Regions from separate parts of the Ancylomarina sp. YFZ004 genome, predicted to be linked through region 2. Evidence: riboswitches for the same ligand, from Rfam matches in the RefSeq annotation. Region 2 holds a riboswitch; the other holds the start of a gene.
What was found. Region 2 has a riboswitch for cobalamin ahead of ACXR6G_RS17650 (TonB-dependent receptor). Riboswitches for the same ligand answer to the same signal wherever they lie in the genome.
Positions count from the first base shown of each region.

Region 1 (15,637 bases), on a different contig from region 2:
TGGTAACCAAATATGTTTGATTTTACTTGTCTTGTTAGATGGTTTGTACACAGCTAATATGATCGATGCAATAGCAAGTGAGAAGCCTAGAAACATCATCATGTTCACCGATTCTTTAAAATACAAGATCGAAAACATAATAGGGATAATAAAAGACATTTTGCTGGCTAGGCTCGTTATCGTAATTCCTGCTTTTTGAGATGATTTACCAATAATGAAGAAAACAACAATAAATAGTAAACCAATCACTAAGGCAAGCCCTATCCAATTTTGTTCTGAAAGTTCTTGCAATGAAATTGATTTATCAGATAGGAGATAACTCATAAGTCCAGCAATAATATAATTGATGACTATTGCTGGAAGAATTTCAATATTGAATTTTTCAAAACTTTTGAAACAGATGAAGATTCCTGTTGAGGATAGTATCGCCAGTAGTATGAGTAACATCTTGTATCTTTATTTTTTGTTTAAAAAAAAGAGCTGCTCTTTTTAGAACAGCTCCTCTGTATATTTTAAAATTGTAAGGCCTGTAGGCAATTACATTTTCAATTTTTTATTTATTTCTTCAATCTGAGTTTTAAACGCTCTGTCTGTATCTATTAGATTGTTAACTGTTTTACATGCATGTAAAACAGTTGCATGATCTTTTTTTCCAATTTGTGAACCAATGGTTGATAAAGAAGCCTTAGTCATAGACTTTGAAAAATACATTGCAATTTGACGAGCTTGTACAATTTCACGCTTTCTAGTCTTGGCTTGAAGCAGGTCGATAGGCATATTGAAATGATCACAAACAATCTTTTGAATGTAGTCAATTGAAATTTCACGCTTGGTATTCTTTACCAATTTATCGATAATTTCAATTGCCAATTCTAGATTTAATTCTTTTTTGTTCAGTGTTGATTGAGCTAAAAGTGAAATAAGAGCTCCTTCTAATTCACGAACATTGTTGATGACATGTGTTGCGATATATTCAATCACATCATTCTCTAGAATGATACCATCTTTATATGCTTTTTGTTGCAAAATACGAACTCTTGTTTCATAATCCGGGTTTTGCAAATCAGCTGACAATCCCCATTTAAAACGAGAAAGTAAGCGATTCTCCATACCTTTCAATTCAATAGGTGCCTTATCAGAAGTCAAAATTAATTGCTTACCTGATTGGTGTAAGTGGTTGAAAATATGGAAAAATGTATTTTGTGTTTTTTCTTTACCCGCTAACTCCTGAATATCGTCAATAATCAAGATGTCGATCATTTGATAAAAATGAAGGAAATCGTTCTTGTTATTATTACGAATAGCTTCAGTAAACTGAGTTTGGAATTTTTGTGAACTTACGTATAGAACTGTTTTCTCAGGATGAATCTCTTTTGCTTTCAATCCTATTGACTGAGCCAAGTGAGTTTTTCCTAAACCAGAATCACCATATAATACAAGTGGGTTAAATGCTGTTCCTCCAGGATTCTCAGAAACGGCCCAACCAGCAGAACGAGCTAATCGGTTGCAATCACCTTCAATAAAATTAGAAAAAGTATAATCAGGGTTTAGTTGAGAATCAATTTGCAATTTTTTAATACCCGGTATAATAAATGGATTCTTGATGCTAGGTTCCTCTTGAGAAAAAGGATTCTTAACGGGTCTGTTTTTTGTGTATGCTGGGTTGTTCCCAGGAACGACAACAGATAGAGGCTTCATATTAGCCATCTGATTATTCTCCATCACAACATTGTATTCTAATTTTGCATTAGAACCAAGTTCCTTTCTTAAAGTCTTTCTAAGTAGATCAATATACTTCTCTTCCAGGTACTCGTAGAAGAAATGGCTAGGTACCTGTAAAGTAAGAATTTCATTCTCCAACTTTAATGGTACGATAGGTTGAAACCATGTACTATAGCTAATTGGCGAAACATTATCCTTAATTACGGCTAAGCAATTTTCCCAGATTTGGAAGTAATTATCGTTCATTTCTTGTTCAGAATTTTAAGACGTTTTAATGGCTAGATTTTATTGGGTCATGCAAATTTGGATAAAAAAAATCTGTAAAAAAAATGAAATTAAACTTGACTTTTAAAAAAGACGATTTATCCCTTGAAACATCAGCTGTTAGAGAATGAAAATAAATAAATAAAAATTAATCAATTGTGCTCTAGGGACTTAGGTGTTTTTACGCGCTTAAGTGCCTGACTAGTAGGGTTTTTTGTAAATCCAAGTTTAATGAATTTAAATAAGAAAATTTTTAATTTGTAATTAACAAAACGGTGTGTTTTGTTAATGAGATGTTGTGTTCAAATCATTCAATCTTTATAACAATTTCCTTAATTATGTGTAAACATAATTTGTTAGTTGAAGTCGTTAGTTTTTATTGATAATTAAAAACTTTCGATATGATTTGAGCACTAATCTTTTAGTCTCTTCGAAAACGAAGACTTGTTCAATTAAAAAATATTTCATAACTTTGATATCAAAATAATATCAAAATACTATAAATATGAAACAGGAAAGAAACTTTTCACCTTTATCAGGCTATTTCATTATCTTTTTAGTTCTGATTTCACTTTTGATTGGAATTTTTGGGCTGGCTGTTATTCATCACCCCGCTTTTGTGATTGCACTTTTGATTGGTGTGTTTATGACGCCAGGCTTTGTCGTTGTAAATCCGAATCAGTCGGTTGTTTTAATTTTATTTGGAGAATATAAAGGAACTATAAAAGCGAATGGTTTTTTCTGGGTTAACCCATTTTTTGCGAAGAGAAAAGTATCTTTGCGAGCAAGAAATCTTGATAGCGATCCCATTAAAGTGAATGATAAGATTGGTAACCCTATTATGATAGGTGTTGTCTTGGTGTGGCGTGTGAGGGATACTTTCAAAGCAAGTTTTGATGTCAATGATTACTCTAGTTTCGTAGCGATTCAATCAGAGGCAGCTATTAGACACATGGCTGGTTCGTATCCTTACGATAATTTTGAAGATGAGATGGCTGAGGTTACTTTACGTTCCGGAGGTAATGACGTGAGTGAATTGCTTGAAAAAGAACTTACTGATAGATTGGAAATAGCAGGGATTGAAGTTATGGAGGCAAGAATAAATTATTTGGCTTATGCTTCTGAAATTGCTGGTGCAATGTTACGTCGTCAACAAGCAACTGCTGTGGTTGCAGCAAGATTTAAAATTGTTGAAGGGGCTGTAAGTATGGTTGAAATGGCTCTTGATCAACTGAAAGAAAAAGATGTAATTGAACTTGATGAAGAAAAGAAAGCTACAATGGTGAGTAGTTTGATGGTTGTTCTTTGTTCTGACAAGGATGTAACACCTGTCATAAATGCGGGAAGCTTGTATCAATAGGAAATTAAAATATGACAAAAAAGAAATCCTTTGTTTTGCGATTAAATCCAGAAATCTACAAGAAACTGGAGAAATGGGCTGCTGATGAATTTCGGAGTTCTAATGGGCAAATTGAATGGATTATTAATAAAGCCCTAAAAGAGTCTGGACGTATAAAGAAAGAAGTTCCAGATTCTGAAGAAATCAATGAACCCGAAGATTAAAGAACTGAAGTGGTTGTTGCAAGTCAACAATCACTTTTTTTATGACAAGTGGTGTTTTCTTTTCAATTTATGACACTCAATGAGAATGACCATTTTGCTTTTTTTTTATAAATATTGCATAGCTTTGCAGGTAAATAGGTTTCCTAAATGGGAATTAAAAGGGAATCCGGTTTAAAACCGGAGCTGTTCCCGCAGCTGTATGTCCTGTTCGTTAGATCGAATTGTATATTCAAATGATAAAGCCACTATTAGTATCTCAAAAATCTGAGGTGAATGGGAAGGCGTTTGAATGGATAAGCCAGAAGACCTGCCTTTAGTTTTTTTATATTCGTAACTTCGGGAGTTGAGTAACGAGATTATGACTTTTTGGTTGTATCTTCTTTTCTACTTCCCATTCTAATTTTATGTAATGGGTATTCGTCAATTAATGCTTCTAAGTTTAGCACTTAGTTTATTCCTCGTCCTATCTTGTGGGAAATCTACAAACAAGAAAACGATTTCCAAAACGGAAACTCCCAATGAAATTGTTGATTCATCTTTCTATTTCGAATCAAATATCAAGCATGCTAAAGGTTTTAAAATTGATATCCATGATGGATATAAGGAGCTGTCTGTACTTGATCCTTGGAATAAAGGGCAAGTTTTCCAGAAGTATTATCTTATCCCTAGAGGAAAAAAAGATGGTATCAGTTTACCATCCGATGGTCAGATTATCGAAGTGCCAGTTAGAAGTATTGCTGCTCTTTCGAGTACTCAAATAGGCATATTGAATTTTCTGGGTGTTGCAGATAAAATAGTAGCCGTGTCCTTGCCTGATAAAGTTTATAATAAAAAGCTTTCGAAAAGAGTTGAAAGTGGTCATGTTATTGGAGTTGGACATGCAGCAACTCTCGATTTTGAAAGAATCGTTGATTTATCTCCTGAGCTTGTAATGGTTGCAGGATTTATGAAAATATCCAATGATGAAACGAAATTGATAAATGCAGGTTTGCCAGTTGCTTTTAATATTGAATGGATGGAGAGTGGCCCACTTGCACGTGCTGAGTGGTCAAAATTTATAGCCGCATTTTTTAATATGGAGCAAAAAGCCGACGATTTATTTACTGATCTAGAAAATAGGTATTCTAATATTAAATCAAAAATTAAGGATGTTGAAGATAAACCAGATGTTATTTCTGGTTACCATTATAAAGGGGTTTGGTATATGCCAGGTGGACAGAGTTATTTAGCTCAATTATTACGCGATGCGAAAGGTGAATATTGTTGGTTTTCTGACTCAACACAAGGGAGTATTCCTTTAAGTTTTGAAGTCGTGCTTGATAAACAGTCTGGTTCTAAAATTTGGTTTGGTCCAGCACATTGCCAAAGTTTAAAAGAAATGAAAGCCTTAGATGAAAGATATACCTTGTTTCAAGCCTATAAAGATGGGCAAGTTTATTCTGTCACTAAACGAACAAATGAAAAGGGAGCTAATGATTATTATGAGTCAGGAGTGATATGTCCCGATCTATTGTTGAAGGATGTCGCTAAAGTTTTACATCCAAAATTATTTCCTGATCATGAACTTTACTTTTATAAGAAATTAGACTAGGGTGTTGCGAATTTGTACAGAAAAAATAATTGAATTTAGAAATGCAAAATAAATCGAAAATCATACTATTTGGAGGTCTTTTTATCCTCATTGCCTTGTTTTTAGTTGTCGATCTTATTCTTGGGAGTGTAAGTATTCCTTCCGATAAAATTATGGCAATTTTAATGGGAGAGGATGTTAAAACATCTTGGAATTATATCATCTTAAATTTTAGATTACCTAAGGCTATAACTGCTATTCTTGTAGGAGCTGGTTTATCTGTGTCTGGCTTAATGATGCAAACTCTATTTCGAAACCCCTTGGCAGGTCCATATGTCTTAGGAATTAGTTCTGGAGCTAGTTTGGGAGTTGCATTGATGGTTATGGCCTCAGTTTTACTACCAGGTGTTTTTGGAGCTATATATAGTTTCCTTGGTAGTTGGGCTCTAGTTGTATCTGCTATTGCTGGTGCCTCTATTATATTTGTAATTATTGGAATGGCTTCTATTCGAATTTCAGACAGTGTCTCATTATTGATTATTGGTATCATGTTTGGAAGTATAACTGGAGCCGTTGTGAATATCCTACAGTATTTTAGTGATCCTGAGCAACTGCAAAGTTTTATTGTGTGGACATTTGGAAGTCTTAGTGGTGTTACTTGGAATGAGATGCATTTAATGGCACCAGTCGTCGTTTTAGGCTTACTGATGTCTTTTGTGTTGATAAAACCGCTGGATGCCTTGTTGTTGGGTGAAAATTATGCGCGTGGTGTTGGTATATCCGTAAATAGAACTCGAATTTGGGTTATAATTAGTACTGCTCTTGTTGCAGGTACTTTAACGGCATTTACAGGGCCTATTGCTTTTATAGGTGTTGCAGTCCCACATATGGCACGAGCTATCTTTGGAACCGCTAGTCATAAGGTTTTATTGCCTGCTGTTGTTCTTATAGGTGCAGCTCTTATGTTGATTTGTGATATTCTATCACAAGTTCCAGGCAACCAAACGACATTACCAATAAACTCAGTAACCGCCATGTTTGGTGGTCCTGTGGTGATATGGGTGATTTTAAGGAGTAGGAGTGTAAAGGCTTCTTTTTCCTAAAGAAATATTTCAAGTGAAGGTATAGTTTTGAATTGTGTACTAAGAAATTATTATTGTGAGTGATAATTACTGTAAGGATATATTAGAAACCGATGGCTTATCGATAGGTTATAAGCAAAAGAGGAGTGAGGATTTATGTCTTTTATCTGACCTTAATCTAACTGTTCGAAGAGGAGAGTTGGTTTGTTTGTTGGGACCTAATGGTTCTGGGAAATCGACTTTAATGCGAACTATTGCAGGTTTGCAAGCGCCCTTAAAAGGTAAAACTTTGGTTGAGGGTGTACCTATACGTGAGCGTAACTTTGGAGAGATTGCTCGTTTGTTAAGTATCGTTTTAACTGAACGATTAGAAGTGGGGAATCTTTCCGTTTATCACATTGTATCTCTTGGGAGGCATCCTTATACGTCGTGGATGGGACGCTTGTCAGAGAAGGATGAAGCTATGATTAAGTGGGCTCTCGAGCAAGTGGGCTTATGGGCATATGCAAATAAGTTCATTAATCAGTTGAGTGATGGTGAGCGACAACGTGTGATGATCGCTAAGGCTTTGGCTCAGGATACCCCATTAATCATGTTGGATGAACCTACAGCCCATTTAGACTTGCCTAATCGAGTTGAAATAATGCGTTTATTAAGGAATCTAGCCAAAGAAACTGATAAGGCTATCCTTTTATCAACTCACGAACTTGATTTAGCCTTACAAGCTGCTGATATTATTTGGTTGATGTCTAAGAATAATGATTTTAAAATTGGAGTTCCTGAAGATTTGGTTCTTTCAGGTAGTATTGAAGATACTTTTAAGAATAAATCATTCAATTTTGATAGAAAAACTGGGAATTTCATCATGAATTATCAGAAAAAGCAAAAAATACAACTGGTAGGGAATGATGTGATGGGGTTTTGGACACAAAGAGCGCTTTCGCGTGAGGGGTATCAAGTTACTTGTGAGAAAACTGATAATTGTTCTATTCATCTAATTGAGGATAGGATGGAATGGGAAATTCACAATAATGGTGAGCTTACGAATTGCAAAAGTATTCAAGAGCTCTTGCTTGCTCTAAGTTCAAATTTGTAAGGATTAAGAATAAGCCGTTTTTTGAATGCTTTATTATGAATGGCCTCCTTGGTGTTGTATTAAGTTTAATATCTATGTGGTTATTAAGGGTGTAGGTTGGTGCTCCTTTGTGCTTGTGTCTGATAATCAGCGATTAAGCCTGTGTTGTTGATATTGGGCATGGAACGTTTTTAGTTGATGGGATTTAACTTATGTGATGTTTTTTGAAAAATATGTACGTTTTTTTACTCTATAATGCCGTGTATATAGGGTGTGTGTATATTATTATGTTGCTACTTTAAAATCATAAAAAATTGATTTTTTTGTCCTCTGAAATTTGCAAAGCTTAATAAAACCGTTATATTTGTGTGTGATTCAGATAAAAAAACATTTTTATTAACCCAAAAAACTTATAAATTATGAACAAGGCTCAATTAATTGAAGCAATGGCTAACAAAGCCGGTTTAACTAAAGCTGATGCAAAAAAAGCTCTTGATGCTTTTATCGAAACTACTTCTGAAGCTCTTAAAGGTGAAGATAGAGTAGCTCTTATCGGATTTGGTTCATTCTCTGTTTCAACTCGTGAAGCTAGAACTGGAAGAAACCCTCAAACTGGTAAGCCAATTGATATTCCAGCTAAAAAAGTTATTAAATTCAAAGCAGGTTCTGAGCTTGTTGAGGTAATTCAATAATTAAAGAATAAGAAATTTTAAAGGAGGTTATCTATTAACCTCCTTTTTTTATATCATTTTGGTTAGAGAATAACCGGAATTTAGAATAGCGGTAATTTCGATTATCGCTATTTTTAATTTTTAAGCAGATATGAATTTTGAACAGAAAAAAGATTTGATTCAATTTCTGGAAACAGTTATGAAAGAAGAAAGAATTGAATTGATTGAGAAAAATATAAACGAACGAACAAGATATGTGACTGTTGTTCTGGAAAATATATTCCAGCCACAAAATGCAAGTGCAGTTATGCGGTCTTGTGATTGTTTTGGAATACAAGATTTGCATGTGATTGAAAATTCAAATAAATATGAGCTTAATCCTGAAGTTGTAATGGGCTCATCAAAATGGATTGATTTGAAAAGGTATAATTCAAAAGAAGAAAATACCCTTGATGCAATTAATAGGTTGAAGAAAGAAGGGTATAGAATTGTAGCGACCACACCACACACCAATGATGTTTTGCTGCCTGATTTTGATCTTACAAAAGGAAAATCAGCTTTCTTTTTTGGAACTGAACTTACGGGCTTATCAGATGTTGTAATGGATCATGCTGATGAGTTTGTGAAAATACCCATGTATGGTTTCACTGAAAGTTTTAATATATCTGTATCTGCTTCGCTTGTGCTAAATCATTTGGCATCAGCTCTTCGTCGTTCGAATGTTGATTGGCAATTGACTGAGTATGAAAAGTTAGATTTGAAATTGGAATGGTATAAGAGATCAATTAAAAGTAGTGAAAATATGATTAATCGCTTTAAAAAAACGTTGGAATCACAATAAAATGAACTGATTTGTTTAATTTCTCGTATTATTTGGTTAAGTTTATCTACTAAGGTTGACTTTTTTTTCGTCGTTCACGAAAAGATTATTAAATTTGGTCACGGAAATTTAAGTGTTCGTAAATTCTTAAGTTTTTATTTTAAAATGGATATAATAAATTTGATCATATGAATTGTGTTGTAATTGATGACGATAAACTTTCAAGAAAGGTTGTTGAAAGTTATATTGATAGAACAGATTATCTTACACTTATTGCTTCTTACCCAAGTGCAATTGAGGCTATTAATGATATTAAGAAAAATGATCCTATTGATTTGATTTTTCTTGATGTTGAGATGCCTGAGATGACTGGTATGGAATTTTTGAATAGTTTGAACACAACACCTCAAGTTATTATCATTTCATCTAAAGAGCAATATGCATTAGAAGCATTTGAGTATGATGTGTCAGATTATTTATTAAAGCCAATCTCTTATAGCCGATTTTTTAAGGCTGTAAATAAGGTGACTACTCGTATTGAAAAGAATGGAAGTGAGATGATTACTCCTGAGAAAAATGAAATATTCATAAAGAGTAATTCAACTTTAGTAAGACTTCACTATGATGATATTCTTTGGGTAGAAGCTCTTGAGAATTATGTGGTTGTAAATACTTTTACAGATAAGTATACAATCCACTTTACTATGAAGGCGATTGAAGACAAGATGCCTTCTCACCTATTCTCAAGAATTCATCGCTCTTATGTTGTGAACTTAAAGAAAATTGAATTGATAGAGGATAATTCGGTGGTTATCACAACCGATGGAGGGTCTAAGTCAATTCCAATTGGTAAATCGTATCGTGAGAAATTGATGGGAGATATCAATTTGATGACTCGCTAAGAGTTTTAAAAAAAAATATTTGAAGGGTTTGCTAAGGCAAGCCCTTTTTTTGTGTCTGACTATTTTTATATGGAAAATTATTCGAGTACTATAGTTAGTTTTATAATCCGTACCCTTTGTTTAAGGGTAATACTGATAATTTTAAGCTTATCATTTTCTTTTGGCAGGAATTTTTAAGATTTTTGTAGTCTATTAAATTTAAGTTTATGATTTCCAATCGACAATTATTTCTACAACACGTAGCAACGACTTCAGATTATCCAATTTCACTAGAGATTGAAAGAGCTGAAGGTATATACATGTATACCCCAGAAGGGAAAAGATACCTCGATCTTGTATCTGGAGTATCTGTTAGTAATTTGGGGCATGGACACCCACGTGTTAAACAGGCAGTGAAAGATCAAGTGGATAAATATATGCACTTGATGGTGTATGGTGAATTCATTGAAACACCTCAGGTTAAGTTGGCTAAACTATTGGCTGACAATCTGCCAGAGAAATTGAATTCAGTTTATTTTGTGAATTCGGGTAGTGAAGCCAATGAAGGCGCAATGAAATTGGCCAAGCGATATACGGGGCGAAGTGAAATTATTCACTTTAATAATGCCTATCATGGTAGTACTCATGGTGCGTTAAGTGTCTTAGGTGATGAAGAAATGAAAAATGCTTATCGCCCACTTTTGCCAGATGTACGTCAGATAGAATTTGATAATATTGCTGATCTTCAGAATATAACAAATAGAACAGCTTGTGTGATATTAGAACCCATCCAGTCAGAAGCTGGTTTTATTATTCCTACCCAGGAATTTTTAGATACCTTACGCAAGCGCTGCGATGAAACGGGTGCCCTTTTGATTTTTGATGAAGTACAAATGGGGTTTGGACGTACAGGTAAATTGTTTGCTTTTGAACATTTTAATGTGATTCCAGATATTTTAACTCTTGCTAAGGCTATGGGAGCTGGAATGCCAATTGGAGCTTTTATTTCTAAAAAAGAAATTCTTGATAGCTTTAAATCTAACCCAATGTTGGGGCATATAACCACTTTTGGTGGTCATCCAGTTTCTTGTGCTGCTGCTTTAGCTGGGCTCGAAGTTCTTCTTGAAGATAAGATTATAGAAGATGTCAGTAGAAAAGGAGATTTGTTTATTTCTCTCTTGAAAGATCATCCTTTAATTAAAGGCTTTAGAAGCAAAGGGCTTTTTATTGCTGTGAATGTGGAAAGTCAGGAAGTCATGCTTGAGATTATGAAGCATGCTTACGAGCTAGGAGTTGTGATGGATCCATTCTTATTTTACCCAGGAGCCTTTCGTATTGCACCACCATTAGTGATTACAGACGAAGAGATTCACGAAGCCTGTGAACTTCTAATTAAGGCTATGGATGCCGTAAAAATCTAAAAAATGACCTTAAAACGATTTCTTATAGTACTGGTGTTTTTGTGTACTTTTTTTTGTGTGCAAGCTCAATCTAAATTTGCTAATTCTGAACAATTATTGAATGCTCAATTTGAGAGTTTGAAAATTGCTTCTAATGATTCATTGAAGTTGAGTATTTCGCATAGTATAATGAGAGATTTAAAGAAGGTTTTGAGAAAGAAAGGGAGCTTTTCTTACCCATTTAATGAGATTGTAAATCTTGGAAAAGTGACTTCATCTGATGAGCAGTTGAGAATTTTTTCTTGGAATTATACGATTGAAAGTGGTGCTTATAGATATTTTGCTCTTCTTCAGAAAGTGGATGGACGAAAAATAGCTTTGATTGAATTATATCAAAACTTGAACGTGAAAGAAAGCATGGTAAGTAAACTTTCTGCAGATCAATGGTTGGGAGCTTTGTATTATCAAATTGTTCCTTTCAAACACAATAAGAGAAGCTTGTATTTATTACTTGGCTGGGATGGTAATAAGAATAGGACAAGTAAAAAGGTGATTGAGACCATTGGTTTTTCAAAGACGGGTGAGCCTGAATTAGGATTACCTGTTATCAATTGGAGAGGGAAACGTTTATCTCGTGTCGTTTTCGAATACTCAAAGCAAGTACAAATGAAGTTGAAGTATTATAAAAGAGAGAATTGTGTTGTTTTTGATCATCTTTCACCATCGGAATCACGTTATAACAATCAATTTGAATATTACGGACCAGATTTTTCATATGATGCCCTGGAATTTAAAAATGGCATTTGGAATTTGGTTGAAGAATTCGATGTGAAGAATCTTAATTGATTTTCAATTATAATTGCACTTAACGATTGGAAATAGAGTTGTATGGGTTAATGAACCTTTATTGCTTGTAAAATAATATCTAAAATTATGTCAGAACAATTTATATATCAAACCGAGCAGTTTGCCGATATTAAAATATTAAGATATCAGGTTCCTGGCTTCGAAGATCTGTCTCTTCAACAAAAAGAGTTGATTTATTATTTATCGGAGGCTGCACATTGTGGACGAGATATTTTGTTCGATCAGAATAATAAATTCAACCTTAAGGTTCGACGTACTTTAGAGGCGATTCTTTTATCCTATGATGGTGACAGAGAATGTGAGGATTTTAAAAATTTCGAGATCTATATCAAGCGAGTATGGTTTTCAAATGGCATACATCATCATTATTCTATGGATAAGATTATGCCCGAATTCTCTGAGGAATACTTTGGTGAATTGATAGCTAACTCCAATTATGAGTTGATGCCTTTAACGGCTTCAGAAGATGAAATTGATCTGATTTCAAAATTGAGTGGAGTCATCTTTGACATTGAGGAAGAAGCCAAACGTGTTGTGCTAAATCCGGAAATGGATCTTATTGAGAGTTCTGCGAATAATTACTACGAATCTGTTTCTCAAAAAGAGGTTGAAGAATTCTATAAAGCATTAGATAAGGGAGATGTTGATCGTCCCATATCAACGGGCTTAAATTCTAAACTCGTAAAAGAGAACGGTGAGCTAATAGAAAAGACCTGGAAAGTTGGAGGAATGTATACCGAAGCTATCGAAGAGATCGTATTTTGGTTAGAGAAAGCCCTTCCTATTGCAGATAGCGAATTGCAGCAACAAGCTTTGATTAAACTAATTGAATTCTATAAAACGGGTGATTTAAATACCTTCGATGACTATTCTATTCTTTGGGTTAAGGATTTAGATGCTCATATTGATGTTATGAATGGCTTTATTGAGGTTTATGGCGATGCACTTGCTATTAAAGGTAGCTGGGAATCTGTTGTGAACTTTGAAGATATTGAAGGTAGTAAACGAACCAAAATCATTTCAGATAATGCGCAGTGGTTCGAAGATAATTCTCCTGTTGATTCACGTTTCAAGAAAGATGTTGTAAAAGGGGTGAGTGCCAAAGTGGTTACGGTTGCTATGTTGGGTGGTGATTGTCATCCTGCAACTCCAATTGGAATTAACTTACCCAACGCAGAGTGGATCAGAAAAGACCACGGAAGTAAATCGGTGACCATTGATAATATCACACATGCCTATCATCAAGCTTCATTAAAGGGCGGCATGCTCGAAGAGTTTGCTTATAGTGAAGAAGAAATCAAACGTTCTAAAGCCTTTGGGCATCTTGGTGGCAACTTGCATACAGATTTACACGAATGTTTAGGGCATGGTTCAGGACAACTACTTCCTGGTATTGGAATGGATGCTTTGAAAAATTACCATTCTACACTTGAAGAAGCCCGAGCAGACTTGTTTGCCTTGTACTATTTAATGGATGAAAAACTGATTGAGATTGGCTTGATTCCGAGTTTAGAGGTAGGTAAGGCCGAATATGATGGTTATATCCGCAATGGTCTATTAACTCAATTAACTCGTGTTGAATTGGGTAAAGAAATTGAAGAGTCTCATATGAGAAATCGTCAATTAATTGCAAAATGGGTTTTTGAAAAAGGTTCCGAGGAAAAAGTCATAGAACGTGTTGAGAAGGAAGGGAAAGTTTATTTTGTAATTCGTGATTACAATAAATTGAGAACACTTTTCGGTGAGTTGTTAGAAGAGGTTCAGCGAATCAAATCTGAAGGAGATTTTGAAGCGGGTAAGCTTTTGGTAGAAAACTATGCTGTTAAAGTTGATGAGGCTATTCACAAACAAGTGAAAGAGCGTTTCGATAAATTGAACTTGGCTGCTTATGCTGGTTTTATCAATCCAGAATATTTGCCCGTTTATGAAGAAGGAATTATTGTAGATGTTGAAATCGCTTACCCTATGGATTTCACTGAACAGATGTTACACTATTCCAATAATTATTCATTTTTACCACACGAAAACTAATCCATAAGAGATTTCAATGATTGGAACTATTGTCAATGTAGGAGCGGTGATTATTGGAAGTGCTATTGGTTTAGCTTTTCGTTCTCGTATTCCCAAACGTCTTTTCGAGATTGTATTTCAGGCTATAGGATTGTTTACAATTTGTTTAGGTCTGGTCATGGCTTTTAAAGCCAATAATATGTTGATAATGGTCTTCAGTCTTGTAACAGGATCTTTACTGGGGGAGTGGATTAATATTGAAAAAGGGACCGAGCGACTAAGTGATAAAATTAAGCATAAGCTGGGCAAAGGAGATGACGCGACTTTTTCAACGGGGATGATTACAGCTTTCCTATTATTTTGCATGGGCAGCATGTCTATTTTAGGCTGTTTTGAAGAAGGTATGGGGAAGGGTGCAAATCTTCTATTTACCAAATCCATTATGGATGGTTTTTCTGCAATTGCTTTATCGGCTGCTTTTGGAATAGGCGTTATGTTCTCATCCATACCATTGCTGATTTATCAGGCTACTTTAACTTTACTGGCAATACTTTTTGGGAATATCATGCCTGATGCAATTATAAATGAACTGACTGGTATAGGTGGTATTTTGATTCTCGGTTTAGGTATTACCATTCTTGATATTAAAAAGATTCGTGTGTTAAATATGTTACCAGCTTTACTTATAGAAGTTCTCTTGTGTTACTTCTTTTTGTAATAAAGAAGCTTTATTTTTATTGATTGAGAAATATCATCCTTTATGAAGAAAACTATAAAACAAAATATTATCAATCTTTTTGAGCAATGGTCAGGTGATCAGTTTGTGAGAACAGAGTTGATACCAGCATCAGGATCATATCGTCAATATATTCGTATTATCGGCGAAGAGAAAACGGTGATGGGAGTTTATAATACCGATAAAAAGGAGAATAATGCATTTGTAACTTTTAGCCGTCATTTTAAATCCAAAGGTTTATCTGTACCTGAGATTTTAGCTGTAGATGAATCTAAGGATATTTATTTACAAGATGATTTTGGTGATACCATGCTTTTCGATTATATCCAAAAGGAGCGGAAAGGGGATCATTTTCCCGATTCTCTTATTTTGATTTTAAAAAAGACGATTAAAGAACTTGTTCGATTTCAGATTGAAGGCCATGAAGGATTAGATTATTCAGTTGCATATCCACGAGCTGCTTTTGATAAGCAATCTATGATGTGGGATTTGAACTACTTTAAATATTACTTCCTTAAACTTGCTAAGATTCCATTCGATGAGCAATCACTTGAAGATGACTATTTGAAGTTCACTGATTTTTTATTGCAAGCCCCTAATGATTACTTTCTTTACAGGGATTTCCAATCAAGAAATGTCATGTTGAAAGATGGAGAACCGAAGTTTATCGACTATCAAGGTGGTAGAAAAGGTGCTTTGGCTTATGATCTTGCTTCACTATTATATGATGCTAAAGCAGATTTTCCTCAAGCTATTCGTGATGAGTTATTAGCTTATTATTTAGAAGAGTTGAGTAATTATAGTCAAATTGATATTGAAAGCTTTAAATCGCATTATTATGCATTTGTTCTGATTCGTATGATGCAAGCTATGGGTGCTTTTGGCTTTAGGGGCTTCTACGAAAAGAAAGAGCATTTCTTGCAATCAATACCTTATGCCTTACGCGATTTAAAAGAAGTTTTACAGCATTTAGATT
Region 1 covers NZ_JBTCHQ010000001.1:421,819-437,455, reverse strand. Annotated here, with positions in the region: gene ACXR6G_RS01795 (hypothetical protein) at 1-447, opposite strand, end outside; gene dnaA (chromosomal replication initiator protein DnaA) at 538-1,968, opposite strand; gene ACXR6G_RS01785 (SPFH domain-containing protein) at 2,492-3,346, shown strand; gene ACXR6G_RS01780 (Arc family DNA-binding protein) at 3,358-3,549, shown strand; cobalamin riboswitch at 3,669-3,878, shown strand; gene ACXR6G_RS01775 (ABC transporter substrate-binding protein) at 3,959-5,140, shown strand; gene ACXR6G_RS01770 (iron chelate uptake ABC transporter family permease subunit) at 5,182-6,222, shown strand; gene ACXR6G_RS01765 (ABC transporter ATP-binding protein) at 6,278-7,297, shown strand; gene ACXR6G_RS01760 (HU family DNA-binding protein) at 7,696-7,968, shown strand; gene ACXR6G_RS01755 (TrmH family RNA methyltransferase) at 8,099-8,788, shown strand; gene ACXR6G_RS01750 (LytR/AlgR family response regulator transcription factor) at 8,956-9,669, shown strand; gene ACXR6G_RS01745 (aspartate aminotransferase family protein) at 9,876-11,069, shown strand; gene ACXR6G_RS01740 (hypothetical protein) at 11,073-11,894, shown strand; gene ACXR6G_RS01735 (dipeptidyl-peptidase 3 family protein) at 11,982-13,946, shown strand; gene ACXR6G_RS01730 (DUF554 domain-containing protein) at 13,963-14,643, shown strand; gene ACXR6G_RS01725 (RapZ C-terminal domain-containing protein) at 14,686-15,637, shown strand, end outside.
Region 1: another riboswitch for cobalamin. It lies ahead of ACXR6G_RS01775 (ABC transporter substrate-binding protein); the one in region 2 lies ahead of ACXR6G_RS17650 (TonB-dependent receptor).

Region 2 (15,637 bases):
GTTTGTTTCTCCCAAGGCAAATGATTTTGCAAAACTTCCTCAAGATCAATCTTAGCCAAATCTTCAGGTTTCCGTATACGGGATAGATAGGGACTTAACCATTCCATATTGCTTTTCAGAAGATTATCGGTGCTCACATCTAGCCACTCATCATCTGCTTGCCACTTTCGTAAGCTCAAAATTCGATTCTGCCATTGCATAAACTCAGGGCTAAAATTCAAAAGGCTGGCTCCCTCCTTCTCAATGGCCTTAGAAATAGCACTTACAACTTGCTCCTCATCGGGCTGGCGAAGTGGTTTCGATTGCAAAACGATACGACCAATTCTCAGCTCCTTAGTCGCTATCAATCCTCCCTTGCGTGTGTCCCAAACAATATTTTCGCGCTCTTTTACCAATGGAGCTAAGTCTTGCGGATTAAGAGCCGAAGCCATAAAGATCTTTCCTCCACGCTCCCTATCATCAACATGGGCAATAGCCAACCAGGGCTCATAAGCCAAATCGTCCTGATGACTCGTCATAGCTTGCTTCCCATTAGCCATCATAAAACGCGCATTGGTTCCGGGACTTGCATGTGCAATTCGTTCAGGATAAGCCTGAACCAAAATCACACCCGTTTCATAAGGATCAACAAGGCCATTGTCCGCTTTTATATTGAAGAGTTGCCTGTACGAAGAGGCCACTTTCTCAATTCGATTGAGAGTTCTAAGCGTTCTATCACCCTTACGATGACGACGCAAAGCCTCTATTCTCAAATTAATATCGATGCCTGTTTCACGAGGCAAAGGGTCTCGCTCTTCCAAAAGTGCAGCCAAATCGGTAGCCAGTGCTAACAAGTCTTCCTCCTTAGCCTTGAGTAGCATATGGGCAATACGAGGGTGACAGGGTAGTTTCTGGATCTGACGCCCATGTTCGGTAATTTTATAATCCTCCAGTGCTTCAAGCTCATGAAGACTTTCACTAGCCTGTGCAATTGCCCCTGCAGGTGGCGGACTCAACCATGTGAGTTCCTGAATATCCTCTACTCCCCAAGCGGCCATTTCCAAAACTAGAGAGCTTAAGTCGGCTTCCAATATTTCGGGTATACGGTGTTTCTTTAGTCGGTTATGAGATGCCAAGGACCACATGCGATAACAAACCCCTGGTCCCAATCGTCCTGCACGCCCTGCTCTCTGATCAGCAGAGTCTTTAGATATCTCGATGGTTTCCAATCGTGATAAACCTGTTTTGGAATCGAATCGAGATACCCGACTAAAACCACAATCCACAACAGTGTGAATGCCTTCAATGGTCAAACTGGTTTCGGCAATGGCAGTTGCAAGTACAATTTTTCTTCGCCCTTGCCTATCGGGCATGATGGCTGCCTGCTGCTGATTACCTGCCAGCATACCAAATAAGGGATAGATCATGATATCAGAAAACTGTGCCTTGAGCAAGGCTTCACATTTCCGGATTTCTCCCTCACCTGGTAAAAAGACCAGCGTATCGCCAGATTGTTCCTTCACTGCCCTAACAACCGTATTAGCAGTTATTTCAGGAAGTAATCTCACATCACTAGCATCGGTATAAATCAGATCAACAGGATACTGTCGCCCCTGACTTTCAATCACCTTTGCTTTTAACCGATCACTCAATTCGGTGCTATTGATAGTAGCTGACATCAGCATAATGCGTAAATCAGGGCGTAAGATATCCTGAGCTTCTCTACACAAAGCAAGAGCCAGATCGGCATGCAGACTTCTCTCATGAATCTCATCGAAAATAACCATACCCACCCCCTCAAGGGCATTATCGGACTGTAACATTCGGGTTAGAATCCCTTCTGTCAGAACCTCAACACGTGTGGCCTTTGAAACGCGCTTTTCGAAACGAATGCGGTAACCAATACTCTGTCCCACTTCCTCTCCCAGAAGAGAAGCCATACGTATCGCGATACTTTTAGCTGCCAAACGTCGTGGTTCCAACATCAGAATCTTCTGTCCTTTCAGCCAGGTTTCTTCCATTAAGGCTAGTGGCAACAAAGTACTTTTCCCTGCTCCTGGAGGGGCTGAAATAATGAGTGTATTCTGATTTGCCAGAAGTTCTCTGGTTTCAGTAATAATTTCTTTTACAGGTAAATCTATTTTGAAAGGGTCGAAAGTCAAGTTGAAAAGCTTTAATAATGTCAATATGCTCGTGAGCTGCAAATTTAGTAAAAAGGTATCAACAAAGAATACAGCACGAATGGATACCTGATTATAGACTCAAAAGAATTAAGACAGGCAGTAATAAATTGATGTCTTTGAAAAAAGTATAAATTTTCATTTTATCATCACCTCCACTACTCGTATTAGGTTTAAATAACAATAAGGGGGATTACGAATTCAGTTCATAAAAATAATTACTTTTGCGGCGCAATTGGTGCAAATTTGCTCAATAGGGAATCCGGTGTAAATCCGGAACTGTGCCCGTAGCTGTAATTCTCGTTAAGTCATTAACACATGCCACTGTTTCAAACTCAAATGGAATGGGAAGGCGTTAATTGATAGAGATAAGTCAGAAGACCTGCCATTGCCATATAATCACTTTGCTCCGGGAAAAGGGTAATTGATGTGTAACATTTCACAAAATAAGAATTTGAATTTAATAGGTGTCTATAATTAGGCATCCTGTTTTATAGATGTTTTTTATTTGAGAAGGGCCCATCTTACACACCATCTTTCATTCTCACGAGCATATTTTTTAAATCAAAAAAACAAAAATGATGAAAAAATTATGCGCAACACTATTGCTTCTACTAGCAATAAATGCCTACAGTTTCGCTTATTCTAAAAAACACGATCACAAAGCCATAGTCAAAGGCTATGTGGCAGATGAATCTTCAAAAGATCCTCTCCCATTTGTTAGTGTAACAATTCCTAAATTCAGTCAGGGAACACTAACCGATAATACAGGTAACTTTACTTTAGATAAACTAACTCCCGGTGTACATACCTTATGTTTTTCCTGTATCGGCTATCAATCAATAAACAAGCAGATTGAAATAGATTGCAGCAGTACTTTAGAATTAAACATACTTTTAAGTGAAGATGTTATTGGTTTGGACCAGATAGTTGTGAGTGCTGATAGAAGTAAGGTGAGCCGTAAAAACTCACCTGTTGTGGTGAATATGCTCTCGGCAAAAAGTTTAGAGCAGGTAAGTTCATGCTCTTTAGCTGAAGGAGTTGCCTTTGCTCCAGGCATTCGTGTTGAAAACAATTGCAACAATTGTGGGTTCAACCAAGTTAGAATGAACGGTATGGAGGGAAACTATTCTCAAATTCTAATAAATAGTCGTCAGGTTATAAGTGGCTTAGCAGGCGTTTATGGCTTGGAACATATTCCGACTTCCATGATTCAACGCATAGAGATTGTTCGAGGTGGTGGTTCTGCTCTTTTTGGGAGTAATGCCATTGCGGGTACCATTAATGTCATAACCAAAGACCCGATTAGTAATAATTTTAGCGTGAACATCCAAAACGGGATTATTGGAGTCGGACTCAATGACCAAGCGAACGATTTCAATCTAAATTTTAATTCGTCAATCGTTTCTGATGATCGAAAAACAGGTCTATTCTTATTCGGAATTAATCGAGATCGTAAGGCTTGGGATGCCAATGGCGATGGTTTTTCAAACTTAGTTGAGATTAGAAGTAAAGGTGCTGGCATGCAGGCTTACCATCGCTTCTCTGATCGCAGTAAACTTTCTGCCGAGTATCATTTTATGAATGAATACCGCCGTGGTGGCGACCATTTAGATCGTCAGCCCTTTAATTCAGAAATAGCTGAGCAGGTTGAACACGATATTCATTCTGCTGGTCTTACCTGGGATTTATATCTCGATCAAGCAAGAAAACATAAGTTTTCAAGTTTTGTATCAGCTCAATTAACAGATAGAAGCACCTACTATGGCACTCAGCAATTCGAAGACAAGGATGGAAATGCATTAGGAACACCACTTCCAGATTATTCTGCCTTTGGAAAGACAGACGATATCGCAAGCATATTCGGCTTTCAATATTCAGGTGATTTGGATAAGCTAATTTTTGCTCCGGCTAAGATTGTTGCAGGAATCGAGAACAATTACAATACGCTTAAGGATAATAAGCTTGGTTATTTCGATGATAAAGAGGCAAAAATGATTCCCAACACACTTATCTCCGATCAAAAACTGAATACAATAGGGAGTTATTTACAGAGTAAGTGGGATCTGGGTTTTATGAACCTGCTTCTTGGTGCACGAATGGATGCCTATAAAATCACCAATGATGCTGATAATTCGGAGTACACTAATTTAGTGATATGTCCAAGAATTAACTTCCAGTTTAAAATATCTGAGCAAATCAATATTCGAACTAGTTATGCCAAAGGCTACCGAGCGCCACAAATTTTCGACGAAGATTTACATATCGAAGCCTCAACTGCGAGAACCATCACACATCAAATGGCTAAAGATCTCAAAGAAGAAACATCCGACAGTTTTCTTTTATCAGCAGATTGGAATTTCAAGATGAAAAGCTGGAGGTCTTATATTCTTGTTGAAGGTTTTTACAATCAATTGAATAAGCCATTTCGTAATGATTACATACAAAACCCAAACAATGCTGATGATCTGATTGCTCTCCGAATTAATGCACCTGGTGCTGACATAAAAGGTGTCAATCTAGAATTTAAGTTAGTCCCTTCTGCACTTATCAATTATCAAATGGGACTAACCTTTCAGAATGGAAAATATGACAAAGCTATTAATCAGGGAGAAAACACTTACACTGATAAGATGCTAAGAAGTCCCAACAGCTACGGATATTTCATGCTAAACACCAAACTTAATCATCATACAAATCTTAGTTTTAATGGAACTTACACAGGTCCAATGCACTTAGTTCACTTGGGTGGTGGTGTTAACGAAAATAATATTGAAATCAATGAGTCACTTATCAAGACAAATGATTTCTTCGATCTGGGATTCAAAATCACCTACCATTTTGATTTTGGAGATCATATGAAGTTGGAACTGAATGCAGGAGCTAAAAACGTATTTAATTCATTCCAAAAGGATGCTGATTATGGTAATTCTCGTGATGCGACTTATGTGTACGGACCTATTTCACCACGAAGCATATTCTTCGGAATCAAAATTGGAAACTTTTAAAACTCTGCAGCTAAAAAACATTAAAAAACAGGACTATTCCCCATCTCATCTTGCTTTGAGATGGGGAATTTCGTTTAATCACTCATTACACTTTATAAATAAGAGCAAAAAGTCTTTTTATTAGACTCATCACTTTGTGAAACAATTGCTTTAGCCTACTTTCGCACGATTATAAAAAAAAGGTATTTAAGACAAAATAGAAAAGATGATGATGAGATGGATGTTGTTTATAGCTGTAATCGTATTAAGCAGTTGCAGTAAAGTGCCAGAAAGAAATTTTGAATTCAATTATAAAGTGAGCCTGCAAGCCAATTCTGGCAAAAACATGAAAGTTTGGATTCCTATACCTCAATCGAATGAAGTGCAAACGATTAGTAAGCTCTCTGTTGATACGGATATCCCTTATGAAATTAAAACTGAGGAACAGCATGGTAATACTTACTTTTATGCTGATTTAAAAGATGGATTAGCTCAAACTGCTGATATAAACATTCATTTTACTGTGAAACGAATGCAAAGAGCAAATGCTAAGTTTAAAGATACAGATCCAAACCTATACCTAAAAGCAAATAGATTGGTTCCTATTGGAGAACGCTTCGATTCAATTGTAAATGCAAATCACTTTTCTACTGATAATATGAAATCAGTTTACGATTTTGTTTTGAATGAGATGTATTATGGCAAACCAAAAGCTCAGAATCCTTCTGATCATTATTATGCCAGCTTACCAACAAGTATTAAAGAAGGCATAAGTAAAGACAGTGTTGTGTCTCTTTATCTAAATACGACAAAAATTGCAGGTGAGTTTACTTTTGGGAATGGTAATTCAAACTATGCTTGTGATATTTCGGTCGGTAATTGTACTGACTTCCATTCATATTTTATGTCTTTAACTCGTAGTATGAAAGTGCCTTCACGTTTTCATATCGGCTTTTCAATTCCTGAAGGACAAGAAGGAAAAATTGGTGGGTACCACTGTTGGGCTGATTTCAATCAAAACAATGAGTGGTTTCCAGTAGATATTTCTGAAGCGGATAAAGCACCTGAAAAAGCGGAATTCTATTATGGAAATTTAGATGCCAATCGTGTTGAAATGACTCAAGGTCGTGACTTAATATTGGAAGCTTATTCTAAAGGTCCAGTCAACTTCTTTGTCTACCCTATTGTAGAATGTGATGGAAAAGCTACCGCATACACTAAATCATTTTCCTTTAAAGAAATCTAAAGGGAATAACTAAGATGAATTTGAAAAGGCTGGGGAAACTCAGCCTTTTTTATTTAATGACTGTTACGTATACTTTTACTGATTCAACCATCTCTTAAATTCGGCACATTTGTCCTGACTGACAATAGCATCCATAGCTTCTTCGCAAGTTGGCTTGAGATTCAACTTTATTCTAGTTTTTGAGTAATAGACCATATCTATTATGCATGAATAACTAACGATAAATTTTCGGTTGATACGAAAAAAGGTATTGGGATCTAACTTCTTTTCAAGGTTGGCCAAAGTGCCATCGAACAAGTAACGCGTTCCATCTTTACTAAAAAGATAACAGGCTTTACCATCAGCCATAAAATAGGATACTTGCTCTAAATCCATAGAAAGAATACGCTCACCTCGACTTACCATGAAACGCTCTTGATATTTATTCCCTCCTATAATAGATTGCAAAGAATTTTGCAAAGATTCAATATCCAGTGATTTAGGCTTGGCAAACATGTCGTCATATTTATCTAATGCCTGCTCTAGATCATCTTCATCTATAGGCTTCAATAAATAATCAATACTGCATTGCTTAAAAGCCTGAATGGCATACTGATCGTAAGCCGTTGTAAATATAACAGGCGTTTTGAGTTTTATTTGCTCAAATATTGAAAAACTATTGCCATCACCCAAATGCACATCCATAAAGATAAGATCAACCTGATTCTCAGAAAACCAAACTACAGCCTGACTAACATTCTCAAGTTTTACTTTAACATCTATTCCTCCTGGACGCAAACTCAATAAATTCTTTTCCAACTCCCGAGCAGCAAGGCGCTCATCCTCTACAATAGCAACATTAATCATAGCTCATATATTTAGCCTACAAATTTAAAAAGAAATGGGGCTTTCTATAATAGAAAGCCCCATTTTGATTCAGATATATTTATTAACCTCTTACATTTAGTCCAACAAGTTAGGATTATTAATAATCGCATCTTGAGGAAAAGGCAGTGTATAACGAGGATCGCCTTGAATTAAAGTTGATGTTTCGCCATTAAAAATATGTGTGATTTCTGGCTGTGTTGTTCTTCTTAAATCGAACCAACGGTGACCTTCGAAAGCAAACTCACGTAAACGTTCAGTCATAATTTCATCAATCAACTCAGCCTTCTTCATTGCAGCTACACGAGCAACCTCTGTTGTATAAAAATCAGGTTTTAATCTTTTTGCTTTTAGATTATTCAAGTAAGTTCTCGCCTGATCTAAATCATCTAATCTGGCAGCAGATTCTGCAACAGTCAGATATAACTCCGAAGTTCTAAAAGTACATTTTGAATCAGTCTCCCATCCTTTTTCAATGGTATACTCACCTGCAGTATTTTCTTTTTCTTTAAAGTAAAGATCAAAACGTAAGTCACTTTCTTTCACATAAGTCGCTTTTAGCTTTTCTGAAGCTAGAGAAGACTTACCTACATCATCCGTAAACACCTTTTCTAATGCTAAAATACTCTCAACCGAATTGTACTTATGAGGCGCTAATGAATTATCGGCAACTAAATCCTGTAAATCTGATTTCAGTTTTAAAGCTTCCAAAGCCATTTCTCTTGATTTCTCAGTATCTCCCATGTATAAATACACTCTTGATTTGAAAGCAAAAGCCGCCACTCGGCTAAAACGATAATTTAAACCTTCTTCGTAAGTATCTATATTGATGCGCTTATCAGCTTCTGCAATATCAGATAAAACTTGAGTATAAACCTCTTCAACAGTATTTGGAAAATAAACAGCTTCTGTATCAATCACTAATGAAAGAGGTACACCTTTATCCGTTTTAGATGTAGCAACATTGTATGGTTTCCCATATTGATTCACTAAAGAGAAATGCATATACGCTCTCAGCAAATAAGCCTCTGCGACAATCTGATTAACTTCTTCATCAGTTCCTTCGGTAGCATCTACACCTGCATCAATAATATGATTGGTGTACATGATTATCTTATAGAACGCTTTCCATGAGAATGGTAAGGTATTTGTTTTGTAATTGACATCATTCCACAAGAAAATATCCTGTACGGGTGATAAATCATATTTTGATTCGTCCAACTTCAATTCATCAGAACGAAATGTTGTTTTAGCTTTATCAGAAGGAATACCATTATAAGCACTTGTCAACAAATCACGAAAATCATCTACTGTTGTAGGTATCAGTCGATCATTGGGTTTTACATCCAAATAATTATCACAGGCAGAAAAACTAAATGCTGCCAGCAAAAGAGCTATGTATATATTTATTTTTTTCATTTTTTACCGTTTAAAAAGTTAAGTTAACACCTAATGTAAAGGACTTTTGCTGAGGCTGAGCATAGATATTACCATATGACTCAGGATCAAAGTAACCATCATATCCATTTGAAACAACAAAAGGATTACGTGCTTCGAAGCTAAATCGAACATTCGATAATTTTACTCGCTTCAACATCTCTTTAGATAAAGTATAACCTAAACGGATGCTACTAATTCTTAAATAATTAACTTCTTTCAACCAAGTATCCAAATGATTATAAGTTCCAGCATTATCAATATTACCATACCATTGCTGCTCCATCCAATACTGACCATCAGCAGAGGTAGGGCCTAATAAGTTTGGTAAGCCTTTATTATTACCATTGATAACATCTAATAATACTTTAGACGTATTTCGACCTCTATCATATTCAGTCATGCTGTATGATGGAGTCGCTAAACGATGCATTCCCAAATTAAAGTTTGCAGATACGGTTAAATCAATATTCTTATATTTAAATTTATTAATAATACCACCAGAATATTTTGGATCTGCATCTCCTGCGTATTCAAATAAGTCTCTTACATCTTGAACTGATTTGTTAGATGCAGCTTTATAGTTTGGATAAAAATCAGCCCATTCGTCAAATAGACCAAAGTATTCAGTTCCTGAAACAGTATTGCCTTTTTTCTTAAATTGAGGATAGCCATTTTCATCTAAACCTGCTGTTTTGATCACCCAAACAGAGTTTGCAGAATAACCTTCTCTTGATGGTAACAATTGATTTGCAGGAATCTTTTCTTTCAATACTTTATTCTCATTATGCGAGATATTGAAATTTGTGTTCCACTCGAAATTATCAGTTTTGATATTACGAGTCGCAATACTCAATTCCCATCCTTTATTAGTCATTTCAGCCCAATTCACAGACATAGCACTAAAACCTGTTTCGTGAGCCAAAGATTGAGAACTAATAAGATCAGTACCTTTACGTTGATAGTAATCAAAACTCATACGAATTGCATGACGTAAAACCGATAAATCAGCTCCAATATTCCATGTCGATGTTTTTTCCCATCTCAACTTATCGTTTGGTAAACCTGCAATATCAATTCCATTTTCAGATGTGTTTGGAAGATTCGAAACAACTGTAGGTGAACCAACAATATAAGGAGAACTATTCTTATCGATATTTCCTTGCAAACCATATGAAGCACGAAGCTTTAGTTTGCTCAACCAATTTGTATTAGCTAAAAATGATTCTTCGCTTACATTCCATGATCCACTAACCGCATAAAGAGGTAAGTACTTGTATTTAGGATCAACACCGAATAAATCTGAACCATCGTAACGAACGCTACCAAAAAATGTATAACGTCTATCGTAAGTATAAGAACCTGTTGCAAAAAATGAAGCGTAACGGTTCATTCTATATGCTTTCTTGAAAAGTGGGAATGCCTTAGCATCAGTCTCATCTCTAAATACAATAGGCTTTGAAGTCATACTTGCAGCATTCCAGCCATAAGCAGCAGAGAAGACCTGAGTATATTCTGTTTGTCTCAATTCATTACCTACCATTACTTCAATCTCATGCTTATCATTTAGCAGAGTTTTGAATTCAAGCATGTTTTTGAAATTATATGAGTTACTTTCAGCATCCCAGTTTTTAAGAATACCACCCTCTGGAATAAAAAACTTACTGTTTTGCTCATAAGCACTCAACTGACGTGTTTTTCTTACATAAAAGGTTTCCTGATCGGCTTCCTTTGTCGTATTAGTCTTGTCAATCTGGATACCATATTGAGAACGGAAATTGAAGTTTGAATTGATTTTCCAATCTAAATCAAAAATAGCATTTAAGCCTTTACCATCAAGAATATGACTCGTTCCTTCTCTTTCTTCCAAAATATTAAAAGGAATGTTTACAATATTCCAGATTCCTTCTTCATCATTATTATACACATACTCGCCATTATCATCACGAAGTTTCAAATATGGATTAGCTAAACGAATATAGTTAGATGGGTTTGTCAATAAACTTGATCCCGTTAAATAGCTTTTATTCTTACGTTTGTTTGCAAACAAACTTACACCAAACTTCAAGTTATCTCTCAAGTTGAAATCTGTTTTTAGAGTTACATTGTAACGCTCTAGAGAGGTACCAATTGTTGTTCCTTTTTCGGTGTGAGAACCAAATGAGAAATAATAATTAGCCAATTCATTTCCACCAGAGATACTTAAACTCTGATCTTGATTTACAGCTGATTGATACAATTCATCTTCCAGATTAGCATCCACAGATCTTAATGCATTAATGGCAGATAATGACTCAGCACTAATACCCGAGATTCCATTATCCTGGTAGTTATACCAATCGCTATTTGCATGAAGAATTTCAGAAACGCCACCTTTATTGTCATTAAAGATATAATCTTTACGAGCAGCCAAAGCCATTTCTAAATCAACCTTTTCATTGGCATTCATCAGGTTCAGCTTGTTAAAATCTGGTCGAGAAATAAAAGAGGTATTGCTTGAGATATTAACTCTCATTTTTCCTTGCTTACCTTTTTTAGTTGTAATTACAATGACACCATTGGCAGCACGTGCACCATAAATAGCTGTGGCAGCAGCATCTTTTAAAACGGTAATATCAGCAATATCCTGAGGATTTAATCCGCCAATAGAAGAATTGTATAACTGATCAATATTATCCGAATCATTAAAATCAGGTACTTCATTTCCTTCTAAAGGAATTCCATCCAATACCCAAAGAGGATCTTGTGTTCCATTAAGAGAAGCAGTACCACGTATACGAATTTTAGCAGGGGCACCTGGTCCACCAGCTACAGCTACAGATGTAACACCGGCTAACTGTCCAGCAAGCATTTGGTCCACATTAGCAATACCACCTTGGCGAATGTTATCAGCATTAATTTTCACAACCGCAGATGTCAACTTGCGCTTTTCAATTTTCTGATAACCTGTCACAACAATCTCACCTAACTGACTATTAGCGTCACTTAGCTTGATTTTCACATAATCTTTTCCTGCGATATCAACAACCTGAGTTTCGAAACCCAAAAAGCTACAAGAAATAGTTTTTAATGCTGTAGGTACTTCAAGCACAAAATTACCATCAAGATCTGTAATCGTTCCCATTGTGATATTCTCAATCACTCCTTTTACTCCCGTTTCGGTCCCAATTGTCGATCTGTCAATAAACACCGAAGCACCGATCAGCACATCGCCGTCGGTTGCTGAGAGTACTCTCCCCTTTATTTGCTTCGTCTCTTGTGCCATAACTATGGCAGGTAAACAGATCAAAAGCCAGGTTAGCAGTCTTTTCATAGTTTAATTTTTAAAGGTTAAAAATAGTGGTTTTTGTAAGTAAAAAAGACAGGTAGGGCGAATGACTTCACCCTACCTATCATGTAGTTTAATATTATTTCATATTTAATGCTTCTTCAATCCTCATGATCAGATCATTATAATGGTAACGAGTTGCCTCATCTTTTATCGTCAATCGCTTCTTTAACAGGCTTCTAATTTTCATAAGTTCACCTCTTTTCATCGAAACAGCATCTGAAACACGATTCATTGTAGAATAAAACACGTTACGACGGAAGTTCTTTGAATTATCTGACTCAATTTCATCTTCAAACATCTTGTCATTACTCACCGAATAGTCACACAATACAGGCATGTGTTTATGTAAAGAACATGAACAAGCCGACTGTAAAGTTTTCTTCGTTGTTTTTGCCATGGACTTATTCTGGGTAATAATTAAGGCATCGATAAAATTCTTTTGACTCTGACGATCAAACACATTCAACTTATAGCCTTTAATCGTCTTCTTAAAAATACCCTGATGCAAATCATTCATCATATTTGCAACTGTATAAGCCTTATCCCCATTCTTCGCTTCGTTTTCAAGCATTCTCAACAGGCGCTCTTTTTGCAAAAGCGAATAGAAAATTCGAGCATGCAGATCACGGAATAAAGTTGTTGGTGCATATTCAATATCCCCAATAGGTGATTCCTTAATAGGATATGTTTTATTGTAGATATCAGCTTTAGTCAACCATTCAGGAATATCAATCACGTCATCAAGTAAATATTTAATGGCATCTTTTTGCTTGGCTTTCTCAACATGTGTGTAAGCTGATTTTTGCTCACCATATACAGGCATATCAAGATAAACACCACCCACATTTGTAACCACATGATTGGCATAAGTAAACCATTGTCCAATAATACCCATCATCATCTTCCCGGCTTTCTCATAATCCTGACCTTCTTCATAAGTCCAGCTTTCAACCTGAGGAACAATGCGTTTAAGATTTTTCAAGCCATAACGACTAGCATGCATGGAGTTATCACCTAAATCTTCACTTTGTGCAGATGGGTCAATTGTATTCTTACCACCTTGCTGAGGACCATAATGGTATAAAGGATCAGTTTCGTGCTTGCGAATCATAGCCTTTTGATCATTCAATTCATCCCAAGGGTTATTCTTATTATTCCATTTGTATGCCCAACCTATTGCGAAAATATCGTAGATTCCAATTTGAGGTGTGATATTCTCAACACCATCTCCAGGTTGCGCAACGTAATTAAAACGAGCATAATCCATAATCGAAGGTGCTGTACCTCCCATTTTAGTCGTATATGTTTTTGATCGAAGAGAATCAACTGGGTATGCATAAGATGCTCCCATATTGTGCATTAAACCTAAGGTATGCCCTACTTCGTGTGATGAAACAAAACGAATCGCATGTGCCATATGTTCGTCTTCGAACTTATTTGCGCGCGCTCTAGGATCGATGATTCCAGTTTGAACTCGAATCCACGATTGTAGAGCAGTCATCACATTGTGCCACCAAATAATATCAGCTTCAATAATCTCACCCGATCGAGGATCAACAACAGAAGGGCCCATTGCATTTGCCTGACTTGATGCCGCGTAGGTTACCATAGAATAACGCACATCGTCACCATCAAAATCGGGATCATTTACTGGAGCATCTTTAGCAATGATGGCATTTTTAAAACCAGCTTGCTCAAAAGCGATTTGCCAATCATTGATACCATCCTTAATAGCTTGACGCCATTGTGCAGGTGTAGCAGGATCCACATAATATACAATCTGCTTCTGTGGCTCAACTAACTCACCAGCTAAATACTTCTTAATATCTTCTTTTTTAGGCTCAAGTCTCCATCTATTAACCAACTCGCGATTTTCAAGTGCTTGCTGATCGTCATTAAAATAGAAATGTTTTGTAGAAAAGAAACCTACTCTTTTATCTGCAAATCTTGGTTTCATCGGCTTCTCATCCAATAAAACGATATTCGTTGTCACTTCAATTGAAACCGTAATTCCTTCTGCTTTTGTTGTCAATAAAGATTTTACAATAGCATTTTCAGGGAAAGATTTCACTTCATCTATTTTCGACAGCTTACTCACAGCCGATCCTGGCATACCTATGATTCCAAATAAATCGTTCAAACTCTTTTCTGAACCATCAAAAACCTTATTTACCTTAAATACATATGAAGTAGAATCTTTACTTAGACAAGCTAAATCGAAACACTCTCGGATTGATGGCATGTAGTTATCCTCAACTGATTTGGATATAGCGTCACCCTCTTTACTAGAATATGATGCCTTAGATGTTTTGACCCAAACCTTCTCAAGAATCGTATCAAGTTCGAATTTGATTAATAAATTTTGATAGTTTATCCCTTTATTAAATCCTAACTCATTAATTTCGGTTGGGACTTTTGAAATCTTATTCACTAACAAGAAATCGCGCCCCATTAGATTCTTATCTAATTCGAAGTAATAATCTTTCTTTACTCTATGAATATCGATCACACCACTTTTACTGATTGCTTCAGTAGTGATAACTTCATCGTAATTCTTTAATTCGGTTTTTTTCTTTTCAGCATCCTTGACATCCTTATTTCCGGTTTTCTTCTTCTTTTTCTTTAAGAATTTAAAAATACCTGTTTCAGACTGGTGTTGATTTAAATTAATAGCCTGTGTATGCTCTAGCATTCCTCCAAGAATACAAGCCGTCATCAGTGCTACTAAAAAACTCTTTTTAAATGTGTGTGTTAAGTTCATTCCGTATTTTTGTTCTTTTGCAAAGGATGATACTAATAGTTATTTGCAATTAACTATTGGATATTAATCACTCAGCAGGATCTAACCATTTACTAACCAAAAAAATATTTCCGATCCCTTAAGGAGAATCTGAAACAAATATGATTTTTTTATAAGAAGCAATAAAAAGGAAGGGAGTGAATCAGGGAAAATGAAGAGTGAAATCTAAGAAAGAGGGATTGAATCAAAAATCGCATCATCTTAATTCCATATATTTCCATACAAACAGTATTCACTGGAAAAACTAAACAAGCGATCTGCAAGCGCTGTTGAGCTAATCAATATCTTAACAAAGCGATATCAATTTTGTGAAAAGGCAGGAATGATTTAATACTTAAACGGAGTCATATTATAATAAAGGTAATCTGACAACAAACTTTTCTCCTTCTACACCATACTCAGCTTTTTCATCACCTAGAAATGAATACAAGGCATTTAAAGTTTTCAGGCCTGTTCCAGAATACGATGCAAAGTCAGAACGTAATTGATAATTATTTTCAACCAGTAATCTATCATTCTCTATTCTCATTGATATAAGCAAAGGTTTTTCTGTAGTCACAATATTGTGCTTAATCGCATTTTCAACAAGAGATTGCAAACTAACTGAAGGCAGTTTGTAAGTCATGTAATTCTCGGGGATATCATATTCCAAACTCAAATTATCCCCAAATCGAATCTTCTGAAGAAAAATATAGTGCTTCATGAAATCAAGCTCCTGTTTTAAATCGACCAAACTTGAGTTATTTCGATCCAAAAGATAACGATAGACTTTCGACAGTTTGAGTATAAACTTACGCGCCAATCTAGGCTCGG
Region 2 covers NZ_JBTCHQ010000014.1:58-15,694, forward strand. Annotated here, with positions in the region: partial or broken gene hrpB (ATP-dependent helicase HrpB) at 1-2,141, opposite strand, end outside; cobalamin riboswitch at 2,378-2,563, shown strand; gene ACXR6G_RS17650 (TonB-dependent receptor) at 2,738-5,167, shown strand; gene ACXR6G_RS17655 (transglutaminase domain-containing protein) at 5,373-6,392, shown strand; gene ACXR6G_RS17660 (LytR/AlgR family response regulator transcription factor) at 6,468-7,238, opposite strand; gene ACXR6G_RS17665 (RagB/SusD family nutrient uptake outer membrane protein) at 7,335-8,675, opposite strand; gene ACXR6G_RS17670 (SusC/RagA family TonB-linked outer membrane protein) at 8,686-12,006, opposite strand; gene ACXR6G_RS17675 (zinc-dependent metalloprotease) at 12,101-14,785, opposite strand; gene ACXR6G_RS17680 (histidine kinase) at 15,174-15,637, opposite strand, start outside.